DNA from 3 places in the Kocuria sp. CPCC 204721 genome. Region 1 is predicted to be linked to each of the others. Evidence: riboswitches for the same ligand, from Rfam matches in the RefSeq annotation. Region 1 holds a riboswitch; each other region holds the start of a gene.
What was found. A riboswitch is a leader RNA that binds a small molecule or an ion and turns the genes downstream of it on or off. The one in region 1 is predicted to bind thiamine pyrophosphate.
Positions count from the first base shown of each region.

Region 1 (4,747 bases):
CGGTGTTCGCGGGCCTGTTGACCAAGGTGGGCGTCTACTCGATCATCCGCACCGAGACCCTGTTGTTCCCCGGGACGCAGATCAAAGATCTGCTGATGTGGGTCGCGTTGCTGACCATGATCGTGGGCATCCTGGGCGCGCTCGCCCAGATCGACATCAAACGTATGCTCTCGTTCACGCTGATCAGTCACATCGGCTACATGATCTTCGGCATCGCACTGGGCACGCAGGCCGCCCTGGCCGCGGTGGTCTACTACATCGCGCACCACATCGTGATCCAGACCAGCTTGTTCCTGGTCGCCGGGCTGATCGAGCGCCGCGGTGGCTCCACCAACGTGGACCGCCTCGCCGGGATGCTCAAGATCTCCCCGCTGCTGGGGGTGCTGTACATGATCCCGGCCCTGAACCTGGGCGGCATCCCGCCGTTCTCGGGCTTCCTGGGCAAGGTGGCCCTCCTGGAGGCCGGTGTCGAGGCCGGGACGTGGCTGAGCTACCTACTCGTGGGCGTGTCCGTGTTCGTCTCGCTGCTCACGCTCATGGCCCTGATCCGCGTGTGGAACCGCGTGTTCCTGCGCAACGTGGACGACGCCGAGTACCCGGACCCCGTGCTGCGCGCCACCACCGCGGAGGGCCGCCGCCCCCGCACGTCCCGCGCGGTGGCGGGCAAGTCCGGCAGCCGCTTCTCCGGCCGGTCCCCCGTGGTGCTGCTGCCCGGGACCATGGTGGGCGCGACCACCGCGCTCGTGGCGGTGGGTGTGGCACTCACGGTCTTCGCCGGGCCGCTGTTCGATCTCGCGGACAACGCGTCCGAGAACCTGATCAATCCGGATCGATACGTCAATGCCGTGCTGGCCCCCGTGGGTCCCGGTGGCGTGAGCGAGGAGGGCCGATGAGTACGTCCCCGATGCAGCGACGCTCCCGGAACTCCTTGCGGGCCGAGCTGCCCCTGATCCTGTGGCTCGTGGTCGTGTGGGGTGCCCTGTGGGGTGACTGGAGCGTGGGCAACCTGGTCTTCGGGTTGATCCTCGCGGTGTTCGTGACCCGCACGCTCACGCTGCCCCCGGTGCGGTTGTCCGGGCGGTTCAACGTCTTGCATTTCGCGCTGTTCGTGGTCACATTCATCTGGCAGGTGGCCCGGGCCAGCATCCACGTGTTCGGTGTCGCGCTCATGCAGGGCCCCAAGGTGCACAACGCGGTGCTGCGAGTGAAGCTGCGGCAGAACAACGACCTGCTCATGACGGCCGTGGGTCACACCATGGCGCTGATCCCGGGCTCGCTCGTGGTGGAGGTGGATCGCGGCAACGGGATCCTGTACTTCCACGTGCTGGACGTCTCCACGCCGGAGGAAGCGGAGTCGTTCCGGGAGTCCGCGCTTAATATCGAGGCGGCGTGGATCAAGATCATGGGCTCCAAGGAGGACCTCGCGACACTGGAGGCCTCGGGTGGCGCGGACGCCTCCGGCGCCGTCGCGTCGCCGACCACCAAGATGAACAAGGCCCTGGACGGCCGTGGGGAGGAGCGGCCATGACCATGTTAGACGTCGCCGTGTGGGTGTGCGGTGCGATTCTCACCGTGGCGGCCGCGGGCACGATCTACCGGCTGGCCAAGGGCCCGTCCCTGTTGGACCGGGTGATCGCCACGGACGTGTTGCTCGCGATCGTGGGTGCGGGTCTCGCCATCGAGATGGTGTACAACCACCACTCCAGCAACATCATCCTGCTCGTGATCATCTCCCTGGTGGGCTTCCTGGGGTCTGTGACGGTCGCGCGCAATGTGGGGTTGGAGCGCTCATGAACTGGCACACCGTCCTGGACGTCATCGCGCTGCTGTGCCTCGTGGGGGGGTCCCTCATGTCCCTGGCCGCGGCGGTGGGTCTGGTGCGCTTCCCCGATCTGCTCTCGCGCATGCACGCCGGCACCAAGCCCCAGGTCCTGGGGTTGCTTTTGCTGCTTACGGCCGTGGCGATCGAGAGCGGCAATCCCGGCATGATCCCGCTGATGATCCTCGCGTGGCTGTTCCAGCTGCTCACGGTGCCCGTGTCCGCGCACATGGTGGGCCGCGCCGCCTACCGCTCCAAGCACCTGAACCAGAAGAACCTCGTGGAGGACGAGCTGCGCGAGGTCGTCGCTCGCGCCGGCGAGGAAGAATCTCGCTGAGGACGTAATTCTCGGTTGGACCGGGTTCCTTCCGCCCCGTCGCGCCCGGCGCTTCGTATGCTGGGCAACGAGCACGACGTCGTCGGCCGCCCGGTGCCGACGGCACCCACAAGACAAGGAGAACCTCATGAACAAGGTAATGGACATTTTCGGCACGGTGGCGTCCCTGGGTGGCGTGGCCCTGGCCAACAAGGGCCTGTCCGCGGTGTGGAAGCAGGTCACGGGCAACGAGCCCCCCGCCAAGAACCCGGACCCGGACGAGGCATGGACCGACATCATCATCTGGGCCGTGATCACCGGTGTGGTGGGCACCGTCATCAAGGTGGGGATCTCCCGCCAGGTGGCCAAGTTCGAGTCCAAGGACTCCGATCCCTCCCGTAGCTCCCAGAGCGAGATCTGAGCCGCGGGTACCGCGCCCCCCGTACGGGTGGGCCGGGGCCGCGTAGGACGCACGTACGACGGCGGGTGGCCGGGCACGCGAGATGCCCGGCCACCCGCCGTCGTGGTCTAGACTGGCGTCTCAACGACAGGGGAGCGCCACCGCGGCGCTGAGAGTGCGCGTGAGCGCAGACCCTCGAACCTGATCCGGCTCGTACCGGCGCTAGGGAGTCGAGTATCTCAAGGACCCGCTCGCAACGGCGGGTGGTGTTCTTCCCCTCCTGGGATCTTCAGGAGGATTCAGCATGACGCAGGTCGGTAACACCCCCACCCGTACACCGCGCGCAAGCGGCAACCGCAGCTCGTCGTGGCGGGTCGTGGACATCGTGGTCACCGCCGTATTGGCCGCGGTGTGCGCCGTGATCTTCTGGATGTGGTCCAACCTCCTGTACCCGGCGGTCTCGGCGGGCACGGTGGCCTACCCGCCGTCCGCGGGGCTCATCGCGGGGGGCTGGCTCGTGGCGGGTACCCTGGGCGCCCTGATCATCCGCAAACCGGGCGCGGCTCTGTTCTGCGAGTTGCTCGCGGCCGTGATCGAGGGCTTCCTGGGAACGCATTTCGGGTGGCTCGTGGTGCTCTCCGGTCTGGTACAGGGCCTCGGTGTGGAGGTCGTGTTCCTCCTGACCCGTTACCGCCGGTTCGGTCCCGTGACCGCGGCGATCGGTGGGGCGGTATCCGGGCTGTTCCTGGGCGTGAGCGAGAACATCATGTACAACTTCGAGTGGGCTCTGGATCAGCAGGTCGTCTATGCGGCGCTGACCACGCTCTCCGGGGCCGTGATCGCAGGGTTGCTCATGTGGGCCGTGATGAGGGCCCTGCAGGCCACGGGTGTCCTCGGAGCACTGGCCTCCGGCGCCGTGCGCCGATGACCGCGGAACCGACCGTGCAGCTCACGGGCGCGCGGGTGGTCCTGGAGGGGTTCGGATGGCATCACCCCGGCCGCGAGACGCCCAGTCTGGTGGACCTGGACCTGATCATCGAGCCCGGTGAACGTGTCCTGCTCCTGGGCCCGTCCGGGGCGGGCAAGTCCACGCTCCTGCAGGCGCTCGCCGGTGTGGACCAGGACCCTGACGGCCGCTCCGCATCGGGCGGGTTGACCGTCGGGGGTGTCGACCCGCGCGACGCCCGCGGCACGGTGGGCTTCATGCATCAGGACCCCGAGACGCAGGTGGTCCTCTCGCGCGTGGGGGACGACGTCGCGTTCGGCCTCGAGAACCTCGCCGTCCCCCGCGAGCGGATCTGGCCGCGCGTGCGGGAAGCGCTCGCGCGCACGGGTCTGGAGCTCCCGCTCGACCACCCCACCACGGCGCTGTCCGGGGGGCAGAAACAACGTCTCGCGCTCGCCGGGACCCTGGCCATGTGCCCGCGGCTGCTGTTGCTGGACGAACCCACGGCGAGCGTGGACCACGAGGGGGCGCAGCAGCTGTGCCGCGCCGTGGCCGATGCGGTGCGCGAGGACGGGGCCACCCTTGTGGTCGTGGAGCACAGGGTGGCCCTGTGGGAACCGGTCGTGGACCGTGTGATCGTGCTGGGCGACGACGGTCGGGTGGCCTTCGACGGCCCCGCGCAGCAGACCCTGCAGGACGCCCGGGACCTGCTGCAGCACCAGGGTACGTGGGTCCCCGGCTGGGTGCCGCGCACTCGCACTCCCGTGCATGCCTCGAATGGCATGAATCCCGCGGTACGGCAGACGGCTGCCTCCGCGGGGCCACACGGCATCACGCCGCCCGCTGTGCCTACGGAGAATGTGCCGGCCGCGTCGTTCGTGAGGGCTTCGGATGTCACGCAGTCTGCGCAGGATACGGGTGGTTTCACCACCGTGCCCGCCGCCGTCGCACCGGGCACCACCTTGTTGAGCGCACGCGATCTTGCCGTGTCCCGGAGCCAACCGGGACGGCGGGCGCTCGCGCGGCGGCGTCGTCGGGCGCTCGCCGCGTGGCGGCGCGGGGAAGCGTACCCGGAGCCGGACGTGCGCACGGGGGCGGCGCCGGCGGCCGAGAACATCACCGTGGACGTCCGCGCGGGGCACGCGCTGGCCGTCACAGGCGTCAACGGCGCGGGGAAGTCCACCCTCGCGCTGACCCTCGCCGGACTGCTGCTGCCCGTGCGCGGCACCGTGTGGGCCACGGACGCCCTCGCGACCGACGCGCCCG
Region 1 is NZ_JAVKPO010000001.1:95,161-99,907, forward strand. Features, by position in the region: gene RF637_RS00435 (Na+/H+ antiporter subunit D) at 1-893, shown strand, start outside; gene RF637_RS00440 (Na+/H+ antiporter subunit E) at 890-1,528, shown strand; gene RF637_RS00445 (monovalent cation/H+ antiporter complex subunit F) at 1,525-1,794, shown strand; gene mnhG (monovalent cation/H(+) antiporter subunit G) at 1,791-2,156, shown strand; gene RF637_RS00455 (DUF4235 domain-containing protein) at 2,284-2,556, shown strand; TPP riboswitch at 2,675-2,781, shown strand; gene RF637_RS00460 (ECF transporter S component) at 2,840-3,463, shown strand; gene RF637_RS00465 (ABC transporter ATP-binding protein) at 3,460-4,747, shown strand, end outside.

Region 2 (4,747 bases), on a different contig from region 1:
CCACGGCCCTGTTTGAACCGCACTTGCGTGGTGTTGACCTGACACGCGACGACGCCGCGCGGACCGGGCCGCGCGGCGTCGTCGTCCCCTACAGGGCTCATTCGTGGGAGAACCGCGCCTTACGCTTCTCCGCGAACGCCGACATGCCCTCCTTCTGGTCCGCGGTGGAGAACAGCCCGTGGAAGACCCGCCGCTCGTGCTGGACGCCGGCCCACAACCCGGACTCGTACGCGGCATTGACGGTCTCGACCGCGTGCTGGGCCGCGGGCTTGGACATCTCCGCAATCTTTCCGGCGACCTCCAGGGCGGTGTCCATGAGCTCGTCCGCTGCGACCACGCGGGAGACCAAACCGGAACGCTCGGCTTCCTCGGCGCGCATCTGCCGTCCGGTGAGGATCATGTCCATGGCCTTGGCCTTGCCCACGGCGCGGGTGAGGCGCTGGGTGCCGCCCATCCCGGGGATCACACCCAGGGCGATCTCGGGCTGACCGAACACTGCAGTGTCCGCGGCGAGGATCAGATCGCACATCATCGCGAGCTCGCACCCACCGCCGAGCGCGTAACCGGCCACCGCGGCGATCTTGGGGGTGCGCAGCCGGGCGAAAGCATCCCACCCCGCGAAGAAGTCCTCGTGGTACATATCGGACGCGGACTTGCCGGACATCTCCTTGATGTCAGCACCGGCCGCGAAGGCCTTCTCCGAACCTGCGAGGATCAGCGCGCCGATCCCCGAGTCACGGTCCAGCTCGGTCGCGGCGGCCACCACGTCCCGCATGGTCTGTTCGTTCAGCGCGTTCAGCGCCTTGGGACGATTCAGGGTGATGACACCCACGCGTCCCTCGCGGCGGACTTCAATGGTCTCGTAGGAGTTCTCGTTCATGTGATCAGCATCTCATAGGTCCCCCAGGGGGGGCGGGTCCGAGCGTGGGGGTCCAGCACCGGGGCCCAGCACCGGGGCCCAGCGCCGGCCTCCGTCCTCCGGGCCACGGGACGGGCCGGCGGTAGGCCCCTGTCCCCGCGGGAACCGGCCACTAGCATGGACGCATGCGTGAATTGCAAGCACAGATCATTGCCGAGCTCGGCGTCTCTCCGCAGATCGATCCGGAGCGGGAGGCCCAACGCCGCGTCGACTTCCTGAGCGACTACCTCAAGGCCACGCACACCGCGGGGTTCGTCCTGGGGATCAGCGGCGGCTTGGACTCCACCCTGGCCGGGCGCCTGGCCCAGCTCGCGGTCGAGAAACTGCGCGAGGACGAGATTAAGGCCGAGTTCGTGGCCATGCGACTGCCTCACGGGATCCAGCACGACGAGGCCGACGCCCAGGCGGCGCTCGAATTCATTCAACCGGACCGGGTCATCACGTACGACGTCGCGCCGGCCGTCCGCGGTTTCGAGTCCGCCTACGGTGCCGCGACCGGTGAGCAGCTCACCGATTTCACCCGCGGTAACACCAAGGCCCGCGTGCGTATGACGGCGCAGTACGCGGTGGGCGGGGACCACAACCTGCTGGTGATCGGCACGGATCACGCGGCGGAATCGGTCACCGGGTTCTTCACCAAGTTCGGCGACGGCGGCGCGGACGTCCTGCCCCTGAGCGGGCTGAACAAACGGCAGAACCGCCAGGTGCTCGCGTACCTGGGGGCCCCCGAGCAACTCGTGGGCAAGGTCCCCACCGCGGACCTCCTGGACGAGAACCCCGGGCGCACGGACGAGGACGAGCTGGGCCTGCGCTACGACGACATCGATGACTTCCTCGAGGGCAAGGACGTCCCCGAGGAGGTGGCCCGCAAGATCGAAAGCACGTTCCTGCGCACCCGCCACAAGCGCACGGTCCCGGTGACCCCGGCGGACGAGTGGTGGCGGGAGGGCTGATCCTCCCCGCCCGCGCGATACCCAAGGGGACGACCCTGGCCTGACTGCGCTGGACAACCGCATTGGCCATGCCCGCCGACGGCCTGCGCCGTGCGCGACCCCGGTCCGGACCCCTGTGCTTAGACTGGGCCCAGTGACACGGGGTGCCGCTGCACGTTCCCACGACCCACCGGGCCGGGGAGCCCTGGAGGCAATGGCTGAGATGACACCCGTCGAACCTGTCCAGTTAGTACTGGCGAAGGGATGTCACGGTGGCACCGCACGGGTGGCGCACCGCGTTCTTCGCCGTGAGCCACAGGAGTGAGCATGCGGATCGACACCACCATCGTCCTGATCACCGGGGGAGCCCGGGGTCTGGGTGAACACCTCAGCCGAGCCTTCGCCCGCGAAGGCGCCCGGGTGGTCGTGAACTACCACGCGAGCGAGGACCGCGCCCGCTCACTGGTGCGCGAACTCGGTGAGGACAAGGTCATTGCCGTTCGGGCGGACGTGACCGATGCCGGGCAGGTGCAGGAGATGGTGGCACTCGCCCAGGACCATTTCGGTGCGCCCATCACGGTGGCCGTGAACAACGCGCTGGTGGACTTCAGCTTCAACGGGGACGCCCGCCCCTCGCTCGAAAACCTCGCCGCCGAGGATCTTTCCCAGCAGTTCACCGGCGCGGTCGTGGGCGGACTCAACGTGATCCAGGCGGTCGTCCCGGGGATGCGCCGGTTTGGACACGGGCGCATCATCAACATCGGCACCAATCTCTTCCAGAACCCCGTGGTCCCCTACCACGACTACACCGCAGCCAAGGCCGCCCTGCTCTCCCTCACCCGCACGGCGGCCAAGGACCTGGGGGCCCTGGGCATCACCGTGAACATGATCTCCGGTGGCCTGCTACGCACCACGGACGCGAGTGCCGCTACCCCGGCCGAAGTCTTCGACGCCATTGCCGCCGGTACGCCCTTGGGTCGGGTCACCACCCCGGAGGAGTTCGCGGACACCGCCCTCTTCTTCGCCTCCGACTGGTCCCGCGGCGTCACCGGGCAGAACCTCGTGGTCGACGGTGGACTGGTGATGGACTGACATGGCCGCCCCGCACGACACCGCGCGGACCCCGTCCGCCGCCCCTGCGGCGTCCACTCGTCCCACCCAGGTGAACCAGCCGCCCGGGACACCCGCCCGGACGCTGCGCCTCAACGCCTTCCTCTACGGGGCCGGCCACCACCAGGCCGCGTGGCGCGCGCCGGGCTCCCCGGTGCACCGCCTCACGGACATCGCCTACTACGAGGAGCTCGCGCGGACTGCCGAACGCGGTCTGTTCGACGCGGTGTTCTTCGCGGACGGGCACAGCGTGGGTGATGTCTCCGGCGGGCCCCGCTGGAGCCTGGAACCCCTGACAGCGCTGTCCGCGATGGCGCGGGCCACCGAGCGCGTCGGCCTGGTGTGCACGGTGTCCACCACGTTCTTCACCCCGTTCCACGCGGCCAGGATGCTCGCGTCCTTGGACCACATCTCGGGCGGGCGAGCGGGGTGGAACGTGGTGACCTCCATGTGGGACTCCGAGGCCCGCAACCACGGCTACCGGGCCATGCCGACCAAGGATGAGCGCTACGAGCGCGCCCGCGAGTTCGTGGAGGTGGCCCGCGCCCTGTGGGCCAGCTGGGACGAGGACGCCGTCACCGCGGACCCCGAGGGCCAGTGGGCGGACCCCTCCAAGCTGCACCGCCTGGACCACGAGGGCCGCCACTTCCTGGTGGATGGACCCCTCACGCTTCCGCCCTCCCCCCCCAGGGGGAACCGGTCCTCTTCCAAGCGGGTGCCTCCGGGCCCGGCAAGGCACTCGCGGCCGACTTTGCAGAGGGGATCTACGCCGTGGCCTACGACCTGCCCGCCGCGCAGGAGTACTACGCGGCGGTGAAGGCCGAAGTGGCCCGCGCCGGGCGTGATCCCGGTTCCGTGATCGTGATGCCCGGTCTGGTCACGTACGTGGGCCGCACGCACGAAGAGGCCCTCGAGAAGCAGGCCAGCGTGGACCGTTTACTCCCTGTGGAGCAGTCGCTCGCACAGCTCTCCACGTTCGTGGAGCAGGACTGCGCGCAGTGGGACCTAGATGCGCCCGTGCCCACGCTGCCGCCCCTGGAGGAGTTCACCGGTCCGCAGGGCCGCTACGGCACCATCCTGCGGATCATCGAGGCCGAGCGCCCCACGGTCCGCCAGTTGCTCGGCCGCCTCGCCGCCGGCGGGGGTCACTGCACGATGGTGGGCACCCCGGAGTCCATCGCGGATCGAATGCAGGAATGGTTCGACAACGCCGGCGCGGACGGCTTCAACCTCATGCCGCCCGTCCAGCCGGACTCCCTGGACGACTTCGTGGACCTCGTGGTCCCCGAACTCCAGCGCCGCGGCCTGTTCCGCACCGCGTACACCGCCACCACGCTGAGGGGTCACCTCACGCGGGGTTGAGACCCCGCGGCGCAACCCCGCCACAGGACGACGACGCCGCCCCGCACGGTGGGCGGGGCGGCATCGTCGGTGGCGTCAGCGGCGTCGTCGCCGATCGGAAAGGTCCGGTCAGAGGAACGGGCGCAGCGGTACCAGGATCGTCTCGGCGACCCGGGCCATGGGGTGACGATCGCGCCATTGGGGCGAGGACAGCTCCTCACAGTGCTCGCTGTCGGCGAGGAAGACCTTCTCCATCTCGGCCGCGAAATCCGGGTCCACGATCTCCACGTTGGTCTCGTAGTTGAACGAGAGGGAGAGCCGGTCGATGTTGGCGGTGCCCACGGTGGACCACTCGCCGTCGATCGTGGCGGTCTTGGCGTGGATCATGCAGGCGGCATACAGCAAGATGGTGACCCCACCCTCCAACAACTGGCCGTAGAACCCG
Region 2 is NZ_JAVKPO010000003.1:49,139-53,885, forward strand. Features, by position in the region: gene RF637_RS04280 (enoyl-CoA hydratase) at 98-880, opposite strand; gene nadE (ammonia-dependent NAD(+) synthetase) at 1,045-1,872, shown strand; TPP riboswitch at 2,002-2,133, shown strand; gene RF637_RS04290 (3-oxoacyl-ACP reductase) at 2,179-2,943, shown strand; partial or broken gene RF637_RS04295 (LLM class flavin-dependent oxidoreductase) at 3,014-4,323, shown strand; gene RF637_RS04300 (phosphatidylserine/phosphatidylglycerophosphate/cardiolipin synthase family protein) at 4,432-4,747, opposite strand, start outside.
Region 2: it holds a riboswitch for thiamine pyrophosphate, as region 1 does, so the genes downstream of both, RF637_RS04290 (3-oxoacyl-ACP reductase) here and RF637_RS00460 (ECF transporter S component) in region 1, are expected to answer to the same signal.

Region 3 (4,747 bases), on a different contig from region 1:
CCCGCCGAGGATCCGGGGACGTCCGATTCCGCGGCCACCGCTTCCGACGATGCTGGCGTTGCGGACACGCCCGCGCGCGAGATCCCAGTGGCCGAGATCCCCGAGGCCGAGCAGCCCGCGGAGAGTATCGAGGACGAGATCGCGCTCGATGTCGAGGACGCAGCCGGTGACGCCGCTGAGAGCGCCCGCGAGACGGATGAGCAGGCCGCTCAGCGCACCGACGGGCCCGAGCAGACGACGCAGGCCGGCGAAGGAACCGGCTCGGCCGAGGCGAGCGACGAGCAGACCGACACCTCGGAACAGACGGACGCGCAGACTGTACAGGTCGAGGAGTCCGCGAACGACCAGCCCAGCACCCAGGAGAACTTCGGGGCCTTCGGTCCCGGCGCCTCCCTCATGTTCCATGCCCCGGACCCGGAGGAGATCCGCCGTGCCGCCGAGGAGCAGGCTGCCCGACTGCGCGAAGCCGCCAAGGAACGCGACGCCCAGCGCGAGGCCGAGCGGGCCGCACGCAAGGACGTGGACAGCGAGGACGACGTGGACAGCGAGGACGACAAGTCCGGCGAGGTCACGAGCAAGCGGCGTCGCCGGCGGCGTCGCGGTGACGAGGACATGGAACTCGTGGACGAGTCCGACGGCTCGGTGACCCGGGTCCGCGCCCCGCGCGGTGCCGGTGAGGGCACGGGCAGCGACGAGGTGACCGGGGTCAAGGGCTCCACGCGGCTCGAGGCCAAGCGTCAGCGTCGTCGTGAGTCCCGGCAGTTCGGCCGCCGCCGCCACGTGATCACCGAGGCCGAGTTCCTGGCCCGGCGCGAATCCGTGGAGCGCAAGATGCTCGTGCGGCAGAAGGACGACCGGATCCAGATCGGTGTGCTCGAGGACGGGATCCTTGCCGAGCACTTCGTCTCGCACACCCAGCAGGACTCGCTGATCGGCAACGTGTACGTGGGCAAGGTGCAGAACGTGCTGCCGTCCATGGAGGCCGCCTTCGTGGACATCGGCCGCGGCCGCAACGCCGTGCTCTACGCCGGTGAGGTGGACTGGGACGCCGCCGAGCTGGGCAGCAAGCCCCGCAAGATCGAGAACGCCCTGAAGTCCGGGGACACCGTGCTCGTGCAGGTCACCAAGGACCCCGTGGGGCACAAAGGTGCTCGGCTCACGAGCCAGGTGTCCCTGCCCGGTCGCTACCTCGTCTACGTCCCGGGCGGTTCCATGACGGGGATCTCCCGCAAGCTCCCGGACGTGGAGCGCCAGCGGCTGAAGAAGATCCTCAAGGACCGGTTGCCGGAGGGCGCGGGCGTGATCGTGCGCACTGCGGCGGAGGGTGCCTCCGAGACCGAGCTGACCAACGACATCAACCGGCTGCGCTCGCAGTGGGAGCAGATCCAGGACAAGGCCAAGTCCACCAAGACGCTGGCCCCGGAGATGCTGTACGCGGAACCGGACCTGACCATCAAGACCGTGCGGGACGTCTTCAACGAGGATTTCACCGCCATGGTGGTCCAGGGCGAGCAGGCGTGGGACAACATCGAGGCTTACGTGACCTACGTGGCGCCCGACCTGCTGGACCGCCTCGAGCGCTGGACCGGCGATGACGACCTCTTCGAGCACATGCGCGTGGAGGAGCAGATCCAGAAGGCCCTCGAGCGCAAGGTCTTCCTGCCCTCCGGCGGATCGCTCGTGATCGACCGCACCGAGGCCATGACCGTGGTGGACGTCAACACCGGCAAGTTCACGGGCTCCGGGGGCAACCTCGAGGAGACCGTGACCAAGAACAACCTCGAAGCCGCCGAGGAGATCGTGCGGCAACTGCGGTTGCGGGATATCGGCGGGATCATCGTGGTGGACTTCATCGACATGGTTCTGGAGTCCAACCGCGATCTCGTACTGCGCCGGCTCGTGGAGTGCCTGGGCCGGGACCGCACGAAGCACCAGGTGGCCGAGGTGACCTCCCTGGGTCTCGTGCAGATGACGCGCAAGCGCATGGGTACGGGGTTGCTCGAGGTCTTCTCCGAGCCGTGCGAGGAATGCGCGGGCCGCGGCGTCGTGGTCCACGACCACCCCTTGAAGGGCCGCTCCGGCGCGGCTCCCTCCGACCAGCGCGGCACTCGACACGAGCGTAAGCGTTCGCGCAACAAGCAGCACAACGGTGCGCAGGACAAGCCCAGGAACGGCAACCAGCACCACGGTTCGGACGAGCCGGACCAGGCGCGCGTGGAGGCCACCCGCACGGCGTTGGCGAACATCGCCGCGGCCTCCTCCCACGACGAGTCCGACGACGCCGCACGGAATGCTTCCCAGGGCACCGCACCGCAGTCCGGGGGCGGGCAGGCCGAGGACACCGGTTCCCAGGAGCAGCAGACCTCCCGCGGTCAGCAGGGCGGGGAGCACGCGTCCGAGAACTCCCACGGGGAGTCCGAGGGCGGGCGCCGTCGCCGCAAGCGCCGCGGCAAGCGCAGCCGCGGTCGCGGTCAGCAGGGCGAGGACAACGCCGTGCAGAACGACGGTTCCGGCCGGGACGGTTCCGGGAACGACTCGCGCGGGGATTCCCGGTCCGAGGACCGTTCCGGTGGGGACTCGTCCGCGAGCCTCACGATTCACGGCGAGGTCATCGAACTGCCCCACGGGCAGTCTGAGCAGCGGGGGAGCGAGGGCACCCAGGAGGCCCTGTCCCTGGATTCGCTGAGCGCCGCGTTCACGGATGCGGGCGAGGACGAAACCTCGACCGAGGGTGCCGTTCAGGATGCGGACGCCGCGTCCCAGCCGCGGGAGGCGGTGTCGAAGCGGTCGGCCGCCGGACACGCGCCGTCGAACTCCGGGACTGCGCAATCCAGTGCAGGGCAGACGAGTGCCGCGCAGCAGCAGACTTCCGGGGCAGCGTCGTCCGCTGGCGGGAACCGGCCGGCGGAGGCGCCGGCGGCTCCGGCCCGACGGCGTCGTGGGTCGCGGCGTGCCGTGGCGCCGGCGGCCGCGCCCGGAACCGCGAGCGTGGAGACCCACGAGTACACGCAGGAACGGCAGGTCAGCCGTTTCACCGCGGAGGCCGGGGCCGTGGCCCCCGCGGCGTCCGGTGACCAGCCCACCATCGTGGGTGTGGGCATCAAGGCTCAGGACATCACGATGACCGGCAAGCAGGACTGAGTGACCGGCGGCTGGATCCGTCGCCACGCGAGCACCGCAGGGGCACCCGGGATTCCGGGTGCCCCTGTGGCATGATCGGGGACACACACACGGGGTGCTGCGCACTGCGGCTGAGAACACACCCGTCGAACCTGATCTAGCTCGTACTAGCGAAGGGATTGTCGTGGACACCACGCCTTCTACCGCCATACCCCGCGTCCTCTCGATTGCCGGAACCGATCCCACGGGCGGGGCGGGTCACGCCGCGGACCTGAAATCCATCGCCGCACTGGGCGGGTACGGGCTGAGTGTGATCACCGCAGTGGTCGCCCAGAACACCCGGGGCGTCGTGAGCGTACACACCCCACCCGTCCAGGTCCTGCGGGACCAGCTGGATGCGGTCGCCGGGGACGTCACCCTGGATGCGATCAAGGTGGGGATGCTCGGCTCCGTGGAGGTCATCGACACGGTCCGGGACTGGCTCATGGTGGGGCGCGCACCCGTGGTCGTGATCGACCCCGTCATGGTCGCCACGGCCGGTGGGCGATTGCTGCGTCCGGACGCCGAACGGGCCCTGCGGGAGCTGCTGCCCCACGCGAATCTGATCACCCCCAACCTCCCGGAACTCGCGGTGCTGGCCGAGCGCCCCGTGGCCGCGACCTGGGACGAGGCGCTCGAGCAGGGACGCGCGGTCGCGGCGGCGTTCCATACCCGGGTCCTCGTGAAGGGTGGCCACTTGGCCGGGGACACGACCCCGGACGCCCTGTTGCTCCCCGGTCAGGACGAACCCGCCGCGTTGTTCGAGGGTCGCAGGGTGCACACGCGTAACACCCACGGCACCGGGTGCTCGCTGTCCTCCGCGGTGGCCACGGTCGTGGCGCGGACCGGGGACTGGCCCGAGGCGATCCGCACGGCCCGCACATGGTTGCGCGGTGCACTGCGCGGCGCGGACGAGTTGCACGTGGGTCACGGCAACGGTCCCGTGCACCACATGCACCACGTCCAGCACCTCGTCACGGATCCGGCGTTCGTGATGACGGCCGCCGCGGAATCCGAGGGCCCCCGGTTCACCGATGAACTGTGGGAGGAGAGCGCCCCGGTGCGTGAACGCATTGCTGCCCTGGCGTTCATCCGGGGCCTCGGGGACGGCACCCTGGACCCGGGCGAGTTCGAGCTGTACCTGGACCAGGACATGCAATATCTGCAGTACTACTCCCGGGCGCTGGCCCTGCTCGCGGCCTCCGCCCCGGACGAGCGTTCGCGCGAACACTTCGCCGCGGCGTCGGCCTCCGTGGTCTCGGTCGAGTCCGCGCTGCATTGCGCCCGGCTCGGGGACCGGGAGCCCATGCCGCCGAGTGACGTCACGAGCAGTTACGCGGACTTCCTGCTGGCGCGCACGGGTCAGGACGGCTTCGCGGTGGGCTCCGCCGCGATCCTGCCGTGCTACTGGCTCTACGCCCACGTGGGTGCGGAGCTCACCCGTCGTGCCCGCGTCGCGGGACCGCAGCACCCGTTCGCCGACTGGCTCAGCACGTACGACGATCCGGACTTCCAGACCGCGACCGAGTCGGTGCGCGAGATCGTGGACCGGGAGGCCGCCCACGCGGACCCGGCCACCCGGGAGCAC
Region 3 is NZ_JAVKPO010000010.1:59,752-64,498, forward strand. Features, by position in the region: gene RF637_RS10010 (Rne/Rng family ribonuclease) at 1-3,141, shown strand, start outside; TPP riboswitch at 3,222-3,317, shown strand; gene RF637_RS10015 (bifunctional hydroxymethylpyrimidine kinase/phosphomethylpyrimidine kinase) at 3,305-4,747, shown strand, end outside.
Region 3: it holds a riboswitch for thiamine pyrophosphate, as region 1 does, so the genes downstream of both, RF637_RS10015 (bifunctional hydroxymethylpyrimidine kinase/phosphomethylpyrimidine kinase) here and RF637_RS00460 (ECF transporter S component) in region 1, are expected to answer to the same signal.